Regions from separate parts of the Hydrogenophaga sp. RAC07 genome, predicted to be linked through region 2. Evidence: riboswitches for the same ligand, from Rfam matches in the RefSeq annotation. Region 2 holds a riboswitch; the other holds the start of a gene.
The links. Region 2 has a riboswitch for S-adenosylhomocysteine ahead of metH (methionine synthase). Riboswitches for the same ligand answer to the same signal wherever they lie in the genome.
Positions count from the first base shown of each region.

Region 1 (7,384 bases), 280 kb from region 2:
GGCCAGCAGGCCGGCGGGCAGCATCATGATGGCGCTGCCCAGGCCGCTGGCCGAGACCAGCAGGGCTGCTGCGGTGGCTCCCAGTCCCAGCGCCAGGCCGTACAGCGGCAGGATGGACGTGAGGCCGCTTTCGAAGAAGCCGCCGACAAAACCCACCGTCATGATCAGCGGGTGCAGGCGCAGCGCGTGCCACACGCCCGACAGGCCCACCTTGGCGTCGTGCGCATCGGCGGCGGCCGGCAGGCGCGGGATGAGCAGGCTCCAGCCCAGGCCGAACACGGTGAGCGCCAGCGCGAGCCACAGCGCGGCATCGCTCTGTGCGCCAAACCAGGCCAGCACCAGCGGGCCGAGCACAAAGGTGGTGCCGACCATGGTCTCGAAAATGCCGACGTTGCGTCCGCGCTGCGAGGGCGGTGAAAACTCGGCCACGATCGCTTCAGCCAGCACCCAGCGCAACCCGGCGGCCATGCCTTCGATGAGGATGCAGACGAACCACAGCACCAGCGAGTTGCTGAACAGGAAGCCGGTGATGGCGATCACCGGCACGAAGGCCGCGAGCCAGAGCGAAGGCCGACGCCCCAGGCGCTGCGTGATGGCCGAGGCGAACGGCGTCATGGCGAAGACGCCGAGCCAGCCGGTGGCCACGAACACGCCCGCCAGCGCGGTGGACACGCCGTCGCCCTTGAGCCGCAGCAGCAGCAGTGGCATGAGCATGAAGTAACCCACCAGCTGGAAGAAGGTGGAGCCGAAAATGGCCACCAGCCCGAGCCGGGCCTGTGCCGGCACAAGCGCGGGCGGCGCTGCGCCCGTGAGGGCCCGGCTGTGCTGCGGGGGCAGCGGGTGTTCGGTCATGACGGTCTGGCCGAGAGCACCGCGTTGGCCACCTCGGCAAAACCCGCGCCGCGTTCGCCCTGCGCCACAAAGCGCGGGTGGTGGCTGAGCGCGGCCCAGAAGCGCGCCACGTTGGCCACGCCCACGCTGTGCTGGAAATGGCCGAACATGCGCGCGTCGTTGGTCGAGTCGCCCACGTAGACCCAGCGGTCGAGTTCGGCGTCGAGGTCGCGGCCCAGGCGCGTGCGCACGATCCAGCGCGCGCCGGCCAGCTTGTCGTGGTCGCCGATCCAGCCGTTGATGTGGATCGAGCTCACCGTGGCATTCAGCCCGTCACGGCGCATGAGCGCCACCACCTGCTCGATCTCCGCTTCGTTCAGGTGCGCGAATTCGCTGTGGTCGATCGCGATGTCGGTCTCGCGCCCGGGGCTGTCGGTGGCCAGGCGGGTTTGTGGCAGTTCGCGCAGCACGCGCTGTGCCGTGTCCTGGAGCCGGACGAAGTTGTCGGTTCGTGTGGTCGGGTCCAGCAAATAGTCCCGGCAGAGTTGCCCACCGTCCCCGCGCCACAGCGCCACGGCGCCGTTTTCCGCCACGATCGCGTCCACCGGCCAGGCCAGGGCAAAGGCCTCGCTCCAGCCGGCCGGCCGTCCGGTGATGGCCAGCACCGGCAGACCGGCGGCGCGCAGGCGGTACAGGGCGTCCAGCGCGTCGGGCGTGATCGCGCCGTCGGTCGTCAGGGTGTCGTCGATGTCGGTCAACACCCCGTGGATTCGGCTGCGCTCCGAGGTGGGCCACAGGGCGAGCGGGGAGGGGGTGGGGAGGCTTGGCATGGGGCCGGCAGTGTCGCACAGGCTTTCTCATGAACGTGTTGGAAGTCCGGGATGGAGACCCCACAAACACCCGCCCGGGGACATGCTGGGCTAAAATCCCGCATCCGAGGAGCGTTGCAGCGCCCCCACTGACCCAGTCAGCGGCGAGGCGTGAGGCTCGGACCATCCATGCAACGACGCTCATCCACATCCCGTGCGATGAGCTTTTTTTCGCCCGTCGATGTGGTTTATCCATCCTCACTGGAGCGAACCATGAATGCCCGTCTGAACAACCCCACCTTCACCGATTGCGCGATCGCCGACATTGCCCTGGCCGACTGGGGCCGCAAGGAAGTCAAGATCGCCGAAACGGAAATGCCCGGCCTGATGGCCATCCGCGAAGAGTTTGCCAAGGCGCAGCCGCTCAAGGGCGCGCGCATCACCGGCAGCATCCACATGACGATCCAGACCGCCGTGCTGGTCGAGACCCTGCAGGCGCTGGGTGCCAGCGTGCGCTGGGCGTCGTGCAACATCTTCTCCACGCAGGACCACGCTGCCGCTGCGCTGGTGGCCAACGGCACGCCGGTGTTCGCGCACAAGGGCGAGTCGCTCGACGAGTACTGGGACTTCACCCACCGCATCTTTGAATTCGGCGCCGCTGGCACCGAAGGCGAAGGCCCCAACATGATCCTGGACGACGGCGGCGACGCCACCTTGCTCATGCACCTGGGTCAGCGCGCCGAGAAAGACGCCTCCGTTCTGAACAACCCACAGAGCGAAGAAGAGATCTGCCTGTACAACGCCATCAAGGCCAAGCTGGCCGTGGACAAGACCTGGTACACCCGCAAGGCGGCCCAGATCATCGGCGTGACCGAAGAGACCACCACCGGCGTGCTGCGCCTCAACGAGATGTCCGCCAAGGGCACGCTGCAGTTCCGCGCGATCAACGTCAACGACAGCGTGACCAAGAGCAAGTTCGACAACCTGTATGGCTGCCGCGAGTCGCTGGTCGACTCCATCAAGCGCGCCACCGACGTGATGATCGCCGGCAAGGTTTGTGTGGTCGCTGGCTACGGCGACGTGGGCAAGGGCTCGGCCCAGGCCCTGCGCGCCCTGAGCGCCCAGGTGTGGGTGACCGAGATCGACCCCATCAACGCCTTGCAGGCCGCGATGGAAGGCTTCAAGGTCGTGACCATGGAATACGCTGCCGACAAGTGCGACATCTTCGTGTCCGCCACCGGCAACAAGAACGTGATCCGCTACGAGCACATGGCCGCCATGAAAGACGAAGCCATCGTCTGCAACATCGGTCACTTCGACAACGAGATCGACGTGGCTGCGCTCGAGAAGTGCGAGTGGGACGAGATCAAGCCCCAGGTCGACCACATCACATTCCCCGACGGCAAGAAGATCACCCTGCTGGCCAAGGGCCGCCTGGTGAACCTGGGTTGCGCCACTGGCCACCCCAGCTTCGTGATGTCGTCGAGCTTCGCCAACCAGACCATCGCGCAGATCGAGCTGTTCACGAAGCAGGACCAGTACGAGGCCGGCAAGGTCTATGTGCTGCCCAAGCACCTGGATGAGAAGGTCGCGCGTCTGCACCTGAAGAAAGTCGGCGCCATGCTGACCGAACTGAGCGACGAGCAGGCGGCCTACATCGGTGTGAGCAAAGCCGGCCCGTACAAAGCCGACACGTACCGCTACTGATCCGCATGCGGGCAGACCAACTGCTCGTCGAGCGCGGGCTGGCGGCGTCCAAGTCGCAAGCGCAACGCCTGATCGCATCGGGCGTGCGCTGGCGGCTGCTGCCGGGCGACTGGACAACCATCTCGAAGAATGGCCAGGAGCTGCGCGAGACGGTGGAGCTGCAGGCGGTGGACAACGCGGAGACGCGGTTCGTTTCGCGCGGCGGCCTCAAGCTTGACGGCGCCTTGCAACGCGTGGCTTTCGATGTCCGGGGTCTGCGCTGTCTTGATGTGGGCCAGAGCAGCGGTGGTTTCACCGACTGCCTGCTGCAGCGCGGCGCTCAGCAGGTGGTGGGCGTGGACGTGGGCCAGGGCCAGTTGCACCCGCGCCTGCGCGGTGACGCGCGCGTGGTCTGCATCGAACGCTGCAATGCGCGCGACCTCACGGCCGATGCGTTGACGGATGCGGGCGGCGAATCGGCCGCTGCACCGTTCGACCTCATCGTGGGCGACTTGTCCTTCATCTCGCAGACTCTGGTGTGGCCGGCGCTCGTGCCCTTGCTCAAACCGGGCGGGCATGTGCTCATGCTGGTCAAGCCGCAGTTCGAGTTGCAGCCCGAGCACATCGGCAAGGGCGGCCTGGTCAAGAGCGACGCGAGCTACCCGCTGGTGCGTGAGCGCATCGAGCAGGTGGTGAAAGACGGCGGCCTGGTGCTGCTGGATTATTTTGAAAGCCCGATCACCGGGGGTGACGGCAACCGCGAATTTCTGGTGTTCGCCCGCCAGCCCGCCTGAGGGCCGCTGGCTGGGCCAACTCCCCCATCTTTGGAGAATCCCATGGGCCTGCCCGTGAGTTTTGAATTTTTCCCGCCCAAGACGCCCGAAGGCGTGGAGAAGCTGCGCGCGGTGCGCCAGCAGCTGTATCCCCTGAAGCCCGAGTTCTGCTCGGTCACCTACGGCGCCGGTGGTTCCACGCAGGAAGGCACCTTCAACACGGTGCGCGACATCCTCGCCGAGTCGGTGCCGGCGGCCTCGCACTTCTCGTGCATCGGCGCCACCAAGACGTCTGTGCGCGAACAGCTCGCCACGCTCAAGGCCATGGGTGTGAAGCGCCTGGTGGCGCTGCGCGGTGATCTGCCCAGCGGCTACGGCGCCGGCGGTGAGTTCCATTACGCGAGTGACCTCGTGGCCTTCATCCGCAGCGAAACGGGTGATGACTTCCACATCGAGGTGGCGGCGTATCCGGAGGTGCACCCGCAGGCGAAATCGCCCGAATCGGATTTGCAGGCCTATGTGACCAAAGTCCGTGCGGGCGCCCACTCGGCCATCACCCAGTACTTCTACAACAGCGACGCCTATTTCCGCTTCGTGGACGACGCCTACAAACTGGGCGCCGACGTGCCGGTGGTGCCCGGCATCATGCCCATCACCAGCTCCACGCAGCTCATGCGCTTCTCGGACGCCAGTGGCGCCGAGATCCCGCGCTGGATCCGCTTGCGCCTGCAGGCCTTTGGTGACGACACGGCCTCCATCAAGGCCTTCGGCCTGGACGTGGTGACCGACCTGTGCGACCAGCTGCGCAACGGCGGCGTGCCGGCGCTGCACTTCTACACCATGAACCAGAGCGTGGCGACGCTGGAAATCGCCAACCGGCTGCAGCTGTCATGAGCTTCAAGTCCGCGTTCACGCTCGCCCTGGCCACCGTGTTGTGGCTGGGCGGCTGTGCGACGCAGGTGGCCCCGACGCTGCCCACGCCCGACGGAGAAGAGCCCGCTGCGGTGCGGGATGAGCAAGAGATCGAGCGAGGCCGCGCCTCGTGGTACGGCGAGCCCTTTCATGGCCGGCGCACCGCCAGTGGCGAAGCGTTCAACATGCACGAGCTCACCGCTGCGCACAAGACCTTGCCCTTCGGCACGCGCGTGCGGGTGCGCAATCTGATCACCGGTCAGGACGTCGTGGTGCGCATCAACGACCGTGGCCCGTTCACCAAGGGCCGTGTGATCGACCTCAGCCGCAAAGCCGCCGAGCAGATCGGCTTGATCCGGTACGGCGTGGCCCCGGTCGTGGTGCTGCGGGACTGAAGTTTTGATCTGGGTCAAGGGCCTGTGCCGTGACTGCCTCGGTGTGCGCCGGCATTGACGCACCGCAACATGCAGGCGGCCGGGGTCTTCTGTAATCGGTCGCGGGAATGTTCCCGGTTCGATCACTGAAACCATGAAAAAGACCACTCTGGCCCTGGCCTCCCTCGCACTGCTGGCATCGGGTGCTGCTGTTGCGCAAGATTTCACCGCGGGCTCTTTGCTGGTGCGCGCACGCGCCGTTCACCTGGACAGCGCCAACAAGGACAGCACCGGCCTGAACCTGTCGATCAACGACAAGACCTTGCCCGAAGTCGACTTCACCTGGTTCTTCAGTCCCAACCTGGCGGCCGAACTGGTGCTGACCGTGCCGCAGAAGCAGCGTGTGTACGCCGGCGCCACGCAGATCGGCACGCTGAAGCACCTGCCGCCCACCCTCACGCTGCAGTACCACTTCAACCACGCCAGCGGCATCAAGCCCTACGTGGGTGCGGGTCTGAACTACACCCGCTTCAGTTCGGTGGATCTGCTCGGTGGTGCCGCCGATATCAAGCGCAACAGCGTGGGTCTGGCGTTCCAGGCGGGCGTGGACTTTCCGCTGTCCAAAAACCTGTACCTCAATGTCGACGTGAAGAAGGTCTACATCAAGACCGACGTGATCTCTGGCGGCAGCAACATCGGCACCTTCAAGGTCGACCCTGTGCTGGTCGGTGTCGGTCTGGGCTGGCGCTTCTGAGAGGCCGCTGAGGCAGCGCCTCAGCGCTCATCAAAGCTGATCACGAGGGCGTCGCTCGTGGGGCGCGCCTGGCAGCTCAGCACAAAGCCCTTGTCGGTTTCCCAGGGCTCCAGGGTGTAGTTTTTCTCCATCGCCACGGAGCCTTCCATCACCTTGGCGCGGCAGGTGCAGCACACGCCGCCGCGGCACGACCAGGGCAGGTCCAGCCCCGCGTTGAGGGCCACGTCGAGCACGCGTTCGTCGCGGTTCATGCGCAGCGCGTGGGGTTTGCCGTCGAGCAGCACGGTGAGGGCCACCTCGCCTTCGGTGCGCACCGCCGCATCGGCGTGACCCAGCACCACCGCCTTGCGCGTTTCGGTGGGCAGGGCTTCCAGCGTGGGTGATGTGAAGCGTTCGGTGTGCACCCGGTCGGGCCGCACGCCGGCGTCGAGCAAGGCTTTCTCGGTCGCGTCGATCATGGCTTCGGGTCCACAGATGAAGACCTCGTCCATGCTGCCCACCGGCAGCAGTGAGGCAATGAGGGCGCGCACCTTGTCGCCGTCGATGCGGCCTTCGAGCAGCGGCACCTCTTGCGCCTGGCGCGAGAGGATGTGGATCAGCGTGAGCCGGCCGGCGTACTGGTCTTTCAGGTCCTGCAACGCTTCGTTGAACATCACGCTGTCCATGCGCCGGTTGCCATAGACCAGCGTGAACTTCGACGTGGGCGACTCCTCCAGCGTGCTCGCCATCAGCGAGAGGATGGGTGTGATGCCCGAGCCCGCTGCAAAGGCCACGCGATGCAAGGCGCGCGGCTTGTGCACGGTGAAGCGTCCATCGGGCGGCATCGCCTTCAGCGTGTCGCCCGCCTTGAGTTCGCTCGCCGCCCAGTTCGAGAACACGCCGCCTTCCACTGGCCGGATGCCCAAGGTGAGTTCACCTTGTCGCGTGAGCAGGCTGCGCGGGCTGCTGATGGAGTAGCTGCGCCGCACGTCCTGCCCGCCGATGGTGGCTCGCACGGTGAGGAACTGGCCCGGCTCGAACGCAAACGCCGTGCGTTGCTCGGGCGGGATCGCCAGGGTGATGGCCACCGCACCCGCGGCCTCGGGGCTGATGCGTGCGACGGGCAGCTCGTGGAAGCGGGCGACGGCATTCATGGAGATTCCTCGGTCTTGGGTGTGACTGGACACATGCCACGCATCGAGCGACGTGCCTTCAACCAGCAAACACCGCGGAACCGGCTTTGCCGGGCCGCAGGTGTTGCCCCCT
Region 1 covers NZ_CP016449.1:3,793,598-3,800,981, reverse strand. Annotated here, with positions in the region: gene BSY239_RS17705 (MFS transporter) at 1-852, opposite strand, end outside; gene BSY239_RS17700 (HAD-IIB family hydrolase) at 849-1,661, opposite strand; S-adenosyl-L-homocysteine riboswitch at 1,762-1,850, shown strand; gene ahcY (adenosylhomocysteinase) at 1,914-3,347, shown strand; gene BSY239_RS17690 (TlyA family RNA methyltransferase) at 3,353-4,120, shown strand; gene metF (methylenetetrahydrofolate reductase [NAD(P)H]) at 4,163-4,993, shown strand; partial or broken gene BSY239_RS17680 (septal ring lytic transglycosylase RlpA family protein) at 5,128-5,394, shown strand; gene BSY239_RS17675 (OmpW/AlkL family protein) at 5,540-6,139, shown strand; gene BSY239_RS17670 (2Fe-2S iron-sulfur cluster-binding protein) at 6,160-7,272, opposite strand.
Region 1: it holds a riboswitch for S-adenosylhomocysteine, as region 2 does, so the genes downstream of both, ahcY (adenosylhomocysteinase) here and metH (methionine synthase) in region 2, are expected to answer to the same signal.

Region 2 (7,384 bases):
ACACTTTCGCCGATTCTGATTTTGAATCTGACTTTGAAAAATTGCGACGACACCTGCTGACCGTTCCAAGCATTGCATCAATACAAATCCGCGGAGCTCAGCTTCGCCCAGATGTTGATGATGATGCAGTAGCGATATTGCGCCTCCTACACGAAACAGGCTTCCTTAATCCACGTGTAGTTGACAACACCATGCCACGAGGCTTCCGTCATATCCTTTTCCATGATGACTCTAATTTCGTTAAGCTTGCAAACTGGAACTTTATGCAGGGAGCACGATGGGAGATTCATCCTGCATTTCGAACATATCTAATCGGTGTCAAACAAGCTCAATTGGCGAAGCTGACGCCCGCGAGGCAAATTGGTGGCCCAAAGGGTTGAACTGAAACAGGAGCACTTACCCCAGATATCTGAAGCAAGCTTCTTTTTTTAGATGTTAACCGGCTGATTTCGATCTGAGCAAGACCGCTCCTGAGCGATGAGAGACGGATCTTCCCGATCAACCTAACCGACGAAAATGTGCGCAACCTGTCTGCGCGGCTATCGGCTGACGAAATCGTCCGCGTCCAGCGCCGGTGGCCGCAGCAAATCCTCGTCAATCCCCATCACCGCACTCGCCCGCTCCACCGCGCGCCACAGCAGGGGCGGCATCTTCAGGATCTCGTCGGGGGTGTCGGCCTGGGCGATCCAGCTGCTGATCTGCTGGTGCTCGTCGGGGGTCAGCAGGGCCAGGTTCAGCATTTCGTCGATGGTTTTCATGGCGGCTTCTCGCAAATCGGGGTCAATGGCGTCGATGCTGTCACACATCCGTTACGCCGGCTGTCCGTTCCACGGTTCAACCCCACCCTTCAGCGCAGCCCGGCCTTGCGCAGCCGGTAGCTGAACTGCCGCAGCGTGAGGCCCAGGCTTTGGGCGGCCTGGGTCTGGTTGCCCTGGTGGCGCTGCAGGGCGTCTTGCAGGGCCTGCGGGCTGTGGGAGCGGGCGCTCTGGTAATCGCGCACGTTGCCGGCGGGCAGGGGCAGCGCGGGTGGGGGCTCGGTGGCGGGCAGCGGCGTGAGCGACTCGGGCATGAAACGCTCCAGCGCCACGGCGGTCACGCGGGGGTGGTCGGTGAGCAGCACCAGGCGTTCGATGAGGTTGCCGAGTTCGCGGATGTTGCCGGGCCAGTCGTGCGCTTCCAGTCGCGCCATGGCCTCGGGCGCCAGGTGCACGTTGCGTTCGTGGGCCTGGTTGGCGCGGTTCACAAAATGCAGGGCCAGCGCGCGGATGTCTTCGCGCCGCTCGCGCAGGCTGGGCAGGCGGATCGGGATCACGTTGAGCCGGTAATACAGGTCTTGCCGGAACTGCCCGGCCTGCACGTCGCGCGCGAGGTCGCGGTTGGTGGCGGCCACCAGGCGCACATTCACCTTTTGCTCGCGCGTGCCGCCCAGGCGCACCAGCGTGCCTTCTTGCAGGGTGCGCAGCAGCTTGCTCTGCATGGCCAGCGGCAGTTCGCCGATCTCGTCCAGAAAAATGGTGCCGCCGTTGGCCTGCTCAAACCAGCCGGCGCGCGCGGTGTTGGCGCCGGTGAAGGCGCCGCGCTCGTAGCCGAACAGTTCGGACTCGAACAAGGTGTCGGGGATGGCCGAGCAGTTCACCTTGATGAAGGGCTGGTCGTGCCGGCCGCTGGCCAGGTGCACGGCCCGGGCAAACAGCTCCTTGCCGGTGCCCGACTCGCCCAGCAGCAGCACCGTGGCCTGCGACTGCGACACCCGCTCCAGCTCGCCCAGGGCCTGCAAGAGCGCGGGTGAGCGGCCAATGAGTCCGTAGCGCGCGGTGCTGGTGTCGAGCGCGCGGGCCAGGGCGGCGTTGCGCTCTTCGAGCTGGCGGGTTTCTTCGGCCACCAGCTGTTCCAGCTGCAGCAGCCGCCCGGCCAGCGTGGCCAAAATGCGCAGCACGGCCAGGTCGTCGTTCAGATGGCGCTGGCGGCTGCGGATGCGGTGGCAGGCCAGCACACCGATGGTGGCGCCGTTCACCTCGATGGGCAGCGCGATGAAGGCCACCGTCTGCGGCGGCAGCTGGCTGCGCGGCACGCAGCGAAACAAAAAAAGCGGCTCGGCGTCCACGTCCTGCACGATGGCGGGCAGGCCGGTCTGCAGCACCCGCCCGGTGATGCCCTCTCCCCAGCGGTACACGCCGCTGGCCACCTGCCCGGCGGTGAGGCCGTAGGCGTGGCGGATGGAGGCGGTGCGCTGGTCCCGGGTCTGGCCGGGGACGCCTTCGTCGGCCAGCACCATGCGGCCCCGGTTCAGGCCGAGCAGCTCGCTCATCAGGTGCAGCATCTCGCGCAACACAAAGGCCGGCGCCAGGCTGCGGCCCACCAGCTTCATCACCTCGCGCATGAGCAGCAGCTCCTGGGCGTGCCAGTCGGTGCCGGTGTGGTCGGGGTCGGTGCGGTGGGGCATGGGGAAGGTCAAGCAAACATCGCACCACGGCTGCGGCTTGGCCCTGCGATGAAAAAGCTTGGTTTTCTATACACGTGGTGTTTAACATGCATAGAAAATTCAATTTTTTATACAAATAAAAGGCCTCGCCAACCACGATGTCAACTCTGAAGCCCCTTGAACACTTGGACCCGGCTCGCTTTGACACGCCAGCCATCCTGAAAAAACTGGCCAGCAGCAGCCGGCAACTGGCCGAGCTCAAAGGCTTGGCCGCGTCGATTCCCTACCAAGGCATCCTCATCAACACCCTGGGTCTCCAGGAAGCCAAGGACAGTTCGGAGATCGAGAACATCGTTACCACGCACGACGAGCTGTTCAAGGGCGATGTACACCCCGACGCCTTTGCCGACCCGGCCACCAAGGAAGTGCTGCGCTACCGGCAGGCGCTGCGCTTCGGCTTCGATCAGGTGCGCACCAGCGGGCTGCTCTCGGCCAACCACATCGTGGGCATTCAGGCTGAACTGGAGCGCAACAACGCGGGCTTTCGCAAACTGCCGGGCACGGCTCTCAAAGACGGCGGGGGCCAGACGGTCTACACGCCGCCGCAAGACCCGGCCGAGATCGTGGCTCTGATGAGCGGCCTGGAGCGGTTCATGAATGACGACGCGCTGTTCTCGGCCGATCCGCTGATCAAGATGGCGCTGATGCACCACCAGTTCGAGAGCATTCACCCGTTCTACGACGGCAACGGCCGCACAGGGCGCATCCTCAACGTGTTGTATCTGGTGAAAGAAGGCCTGCTGGAGATTCCGGTGCTGTACCTGAGCAGCCACATCGTGCAGACCAAAGCCGACTACTACCGCCTGTTGCAGACGGTCCGCGACAACGACACCTGGGAAGACTGGGTGCTCTACATGCTGCAAGCGGTGGAGATCACGGCCCGCCAGACGGTGACGACCGTGCAGGCGATCAAGGCGGCCCTGTTCGACTACAAGCACCGCATCCGCAGCGGCTACAAGTTCTACAGCCAGGACCTGATCAACAACCTGTTCATGCACCCGTACACCAAGATCGAGTTCGTGCAGCGCGATCTGCAGGTGTCGCGGTTGACGGCCACCAAGTACCTGGAGGCGCTGGTGGACGGAGGCTTCCTCGGCAAACAGAAAGTGGGCCGCAGCAATTACTACGTGAACACGGCACTCAATGGCATCTTGCTGGCGCAACATCAGGCCGCCCGCTGAGGTCATCTCTGGCCTGCGCAGCACCAGCAGCTAAAATCCAACCCTCTCAAGGAGCGCTGCAGCGCCACCGGCCCCCAAGGGTTTGCGTGTGCGTCAGGCTTGAGTGGGCATGAACAGGCCCAAAACGGCGCTCACCAGTCTGTTGTCTGAAGAACCGCCTTGGTGAGCCCCATGTCTGCATCTGCCTCCGTTTCCCCGTCTTCCCCCGTTTCCGTGCCGCCCATGCTGCTCTCCGGCCTGGAGCCGCTGCGCATTGGCGCCGACAGCCTGTTTGTGAACGTGGGCGAGCGCACCAACGTCACCGGCTCCAAGGCCTTCGCCCGCATGATCCTGAACGGCGAGTACGAGCAGGCGCTGGCTGTTGCGCGCCAGCAGGTGGAAAACGGCGCCCAGATCATCGACGTGAACATGGACGAGGCCATGCTCGACAGCAAGGCCGCCATGGTGAAGTTCCTCAACCTGATCGCGGGCGAACCCGACATCGCGCGCGTGCCGGTGATGGTGGACAGCTCCAAGTGGGAGGTGATCGAGGCCGGCCTGCGCTGTGTGCAGGGCAAGGGCGTGGTGAACTCCATCAGCATGAAAGAAGGCGTGGACGAGTTCAAGCGCCAGGCGCGGCTGGTCAAGCGCTACGGCGCGGCCGCCGTGGTGATGGCGTTTGACGAAAAAGGCCAGGCCGACACCTACGAGCGCAAGGTCGAGATCTGCGAACGGGCCTACCGCATCCTGGTGGACGAGGTGGGCTTTCCGCCAGAAGACATCATCTTCGACCCCAACATCTTCGCCATTGCCACCGGCATTGAAGAGCACAACAACTACGCGGTCGACTTCATCAACGCCACGCGCTGGATCAAGCAGAACCTGCCGGGCGCCAAGGTGAGCGGCGGCGTGTCCAACGTGTCGTTCAGTTTCCGCGGCAACGACCCGGTGCGCGAGGCGATCCACACCGTGTTCCTGTACCACGCGATCAAGGCCGGCATGGACATGGGCATCGTCAACGCCGGCATGGTGGGCGTGTACGACGAGCTCGAACCCGAGCTGCGCGAACGGGTGGAAGACGTGGTGCTGAACCGCCGCCCTGACGCCGGCGAACGCCTGGTGGAGGTGGCCGAAAACGCCAAGGGCGCGGCCAAGGACGACAGCAAGAAGAACGAGTGGCGCGCGCTGCCGATCCGCGAACGCCTGAGCCACGCGCTGGTGCGCGGCATGAACGACTTCATCAGCGAAGACACCGAAGAAATGTGGCGCGAGATCGAGGCTGGGGGCGGGCGCCCGCTCAACGTGATCGAAGGCCCGCTCATGGACGGCATGAACGTGGTGGGCGACCTGTTTGGCCAGGGCAAGATGTTCTTGCCGCAGGTGGTGAAGAGCGCACGCGTGATGAAACAGGCGGTGGCCCACCTGCTGCCTTACATCGAGGCCGAGAAACTGGCCCAGGTGGCGGCCGGCGAAGACGTGAAGCCCAAGGGCAAGATCGTGATCGCCACGGTGAAGGGCGACGTGCACGACATCGGCAAGAACATCGTCACCGTGGTCCTGCAGTGCAACAACTTCGAGGTGGTGAACATGGGCGTGATGGTGCCCTGCCACGAGATTCTGGCCATGGCCAAGGCCGAGGGTGCCGACATCGTGGGCCTCTCGGGCCTGATCACACCCAGCCTGGAAGAGATGCAGTACGTGGCCGGCGAGATGGAGAAGGACGCGCATTTCCGCGAGAAGCAGATTCCGCTGCTGATCGGCGGCGCCACCTGCAGCCGCGTGCACACCGCGGTGAAGATCGCGCCGCACTACAGCGGCCCGGTGGTCTATGTGCCTGATGCCTCGCGCAGCGTGGGCGTGGCGCAGGGGCTGTTGTCGGACCAGGCGGCGCAGTACATCGCCGATCTCAACGCCGACTACGACAAGGTGCGCACCCAGCACGCGAACAAGAAGCAGGTGCCGCTGTGGCCGCTGGCCAAGGCGCGCGCCAACAAGACGCCCATCGACTGGCGCGCTTTTGAGCCGAAGAAGCCGCGCTTCATCGGCAAGCGCGTGTTCAAGAACTTCGATCTGAACGAGATCGTGAAGTACATCGACTGGGCGCCCTTCTTCCAGACCTGGGACCTCGCCGGCCCCTTCCCCGAGATCCTGAAAGACGAGGTGGTGGGCGAAGAAGCGCGGCGCGTGTTCAGCGACGGCAAGCGCATGCTGCAGCGCCTGATTGAAGGCCGCTGGCTCAGCGCCAGCGCGGTGGTGGGCCTGTACCCGGCCAACAGCGTGAACGACGACGACATCGAGCTCTACACCGACGAGAGCCGCCGCGAGGTGGCGCTCACCTGGCACGGCCTGCGCCAGCAGACCGAACGCTTCGAGGTGGACGGCGTGATGCGGCCGAGCCGGTGCCTGGCCGACTTCGTGGCGCCCAAGGGCGTGGCCGACGACTACGTGGGCGTGTTCGCCGTCACCGCCGGCCTGGGCGTGGAGAAGAAAGAGAAGCTGTTCATCGACGACCACGACGACTACTCCGCCATCATGCTCAAGGCCCTGGCCGACCGCCTGGCCGAAGGCCTGGCCGAGTGCATGCACCACCGCGTGCGCACCGACCTCTGGGGCTACGCGGCCGACGAGGCGCTGAGCAACGAAGACCTGATCAAGGAGAAGTACCAGGGCATCCGCCCGGCGCCTGGTTACCCCGCCTGCCCGGACCACTCGGTCAAGCGCCCGATGTTCGAACTGCTGCAGTGCGAAGACATCGGCATGGGCCTGACCGAAAGCCTGGCCATGCTGCCGGCGGCCAGCGTGAGCGGCTTCTACCTGAGCCACCCTGAGAGCGCCTATTTCAACGTAGGCAAGATCGGCGAGGATCAGGTGGCCGATCTGGCGCAGCGCAGCGCGGTGGCCGAGAAAGAGCTGCAGCGCTGGCTGGCGCCGAATCTTTAAGCTTGTTTCAACCCTGCCTGGAACCGAACACCGCCCTGTGGGTCAGTTTTCGGGAACCTTTCTTCACTTCAACCGACATTGAACACATGAACGCGATCAACAACCTCTTCAACCAACCCCGCTTGGGCGTGATCCTGCTGCGCTGGACGCTCGCCATCCTCATGATCTTTCACGGCTGGGCCAAGGTGACCGGCGGCGTGGGCGGCATTGAGGGCATGCTGGTGGCCAAGGGCCTGCCCGGCGCACTGGCCTACGGCGTGTACCTGGGCGAACTGATCGCCCCGCTGTTCCTGCTGGTGGGCGTGTGGGTGGTGCCGGCGGCGCTGGTGATCGCGATCAACATGGCGTTTGCCCTCGCCCTCGTCCATGCGGGCCACTTCATGGACATCACCAATACCGGCGGCTGGCGCCTGGAGTTGCAGGCGTTCTTCTTGATGACTGCGCTGGTGGTGGCTTTCACGAACAAGCTGGGCCCCAACAAGGGGTGATGCACCCCCTGCTCTGCCTCAGACATTCATGATGGAAACCGACCGGGCATTCAGGTAGGCCTCCATCGCCTCAGGCCCGCCCTCCGAGCCGTAGCCCGAATCCTTGATGCCGCCGAACGGCATTTCGGCCGAGGGCATGGCGGGCATGTTGACCCACAGCATGCCCACCTCGACGCGGCGCGCCAGCAGGTCGGCGTTTTTCAACGAACGCGTGAAGGCGTAGCCGGCCAGGCCGAAGGGCAGGCGGTTGGCCTCGGCAATCGCTTCGTCCAGGGTATTGAAGCTGCGCACCGCGGCCATGGGGCCGAAGGGCT
Region 2 covers NZ_CP016449.1:4,075,996-4,083,379, forward strand. Annotated here, with positions in the region: gene BSY239_RS22535 (P-loop ATPase, Sll1717 family) at 1-380, shown strand, start outside; gene BSY239_RS18995 (hypothetical protein) at 540-758, opposite strand; gene BSY239_RS19000 (sigma-54-dependent Fis family transcriptional regulator) at 848-2,443, opposite strand; gene BSY239_RS19005 (Fic family protein) at 2,608-3,663, shown strand; S-adenosyl-L-homocysteine riboswitch at 3,706-3,803, shown strand; gene metH (methionine synthase) at 3,835-6,582, shown strand; gene BSY239_RS19015 (DoxX family protein) at 6,669-7,070, shown strand; gene BSY239_RS19020 (NAD-dependent succinate-semialdehyde dehydrogenase) at 7,089-7,384, opposite strand, start outside.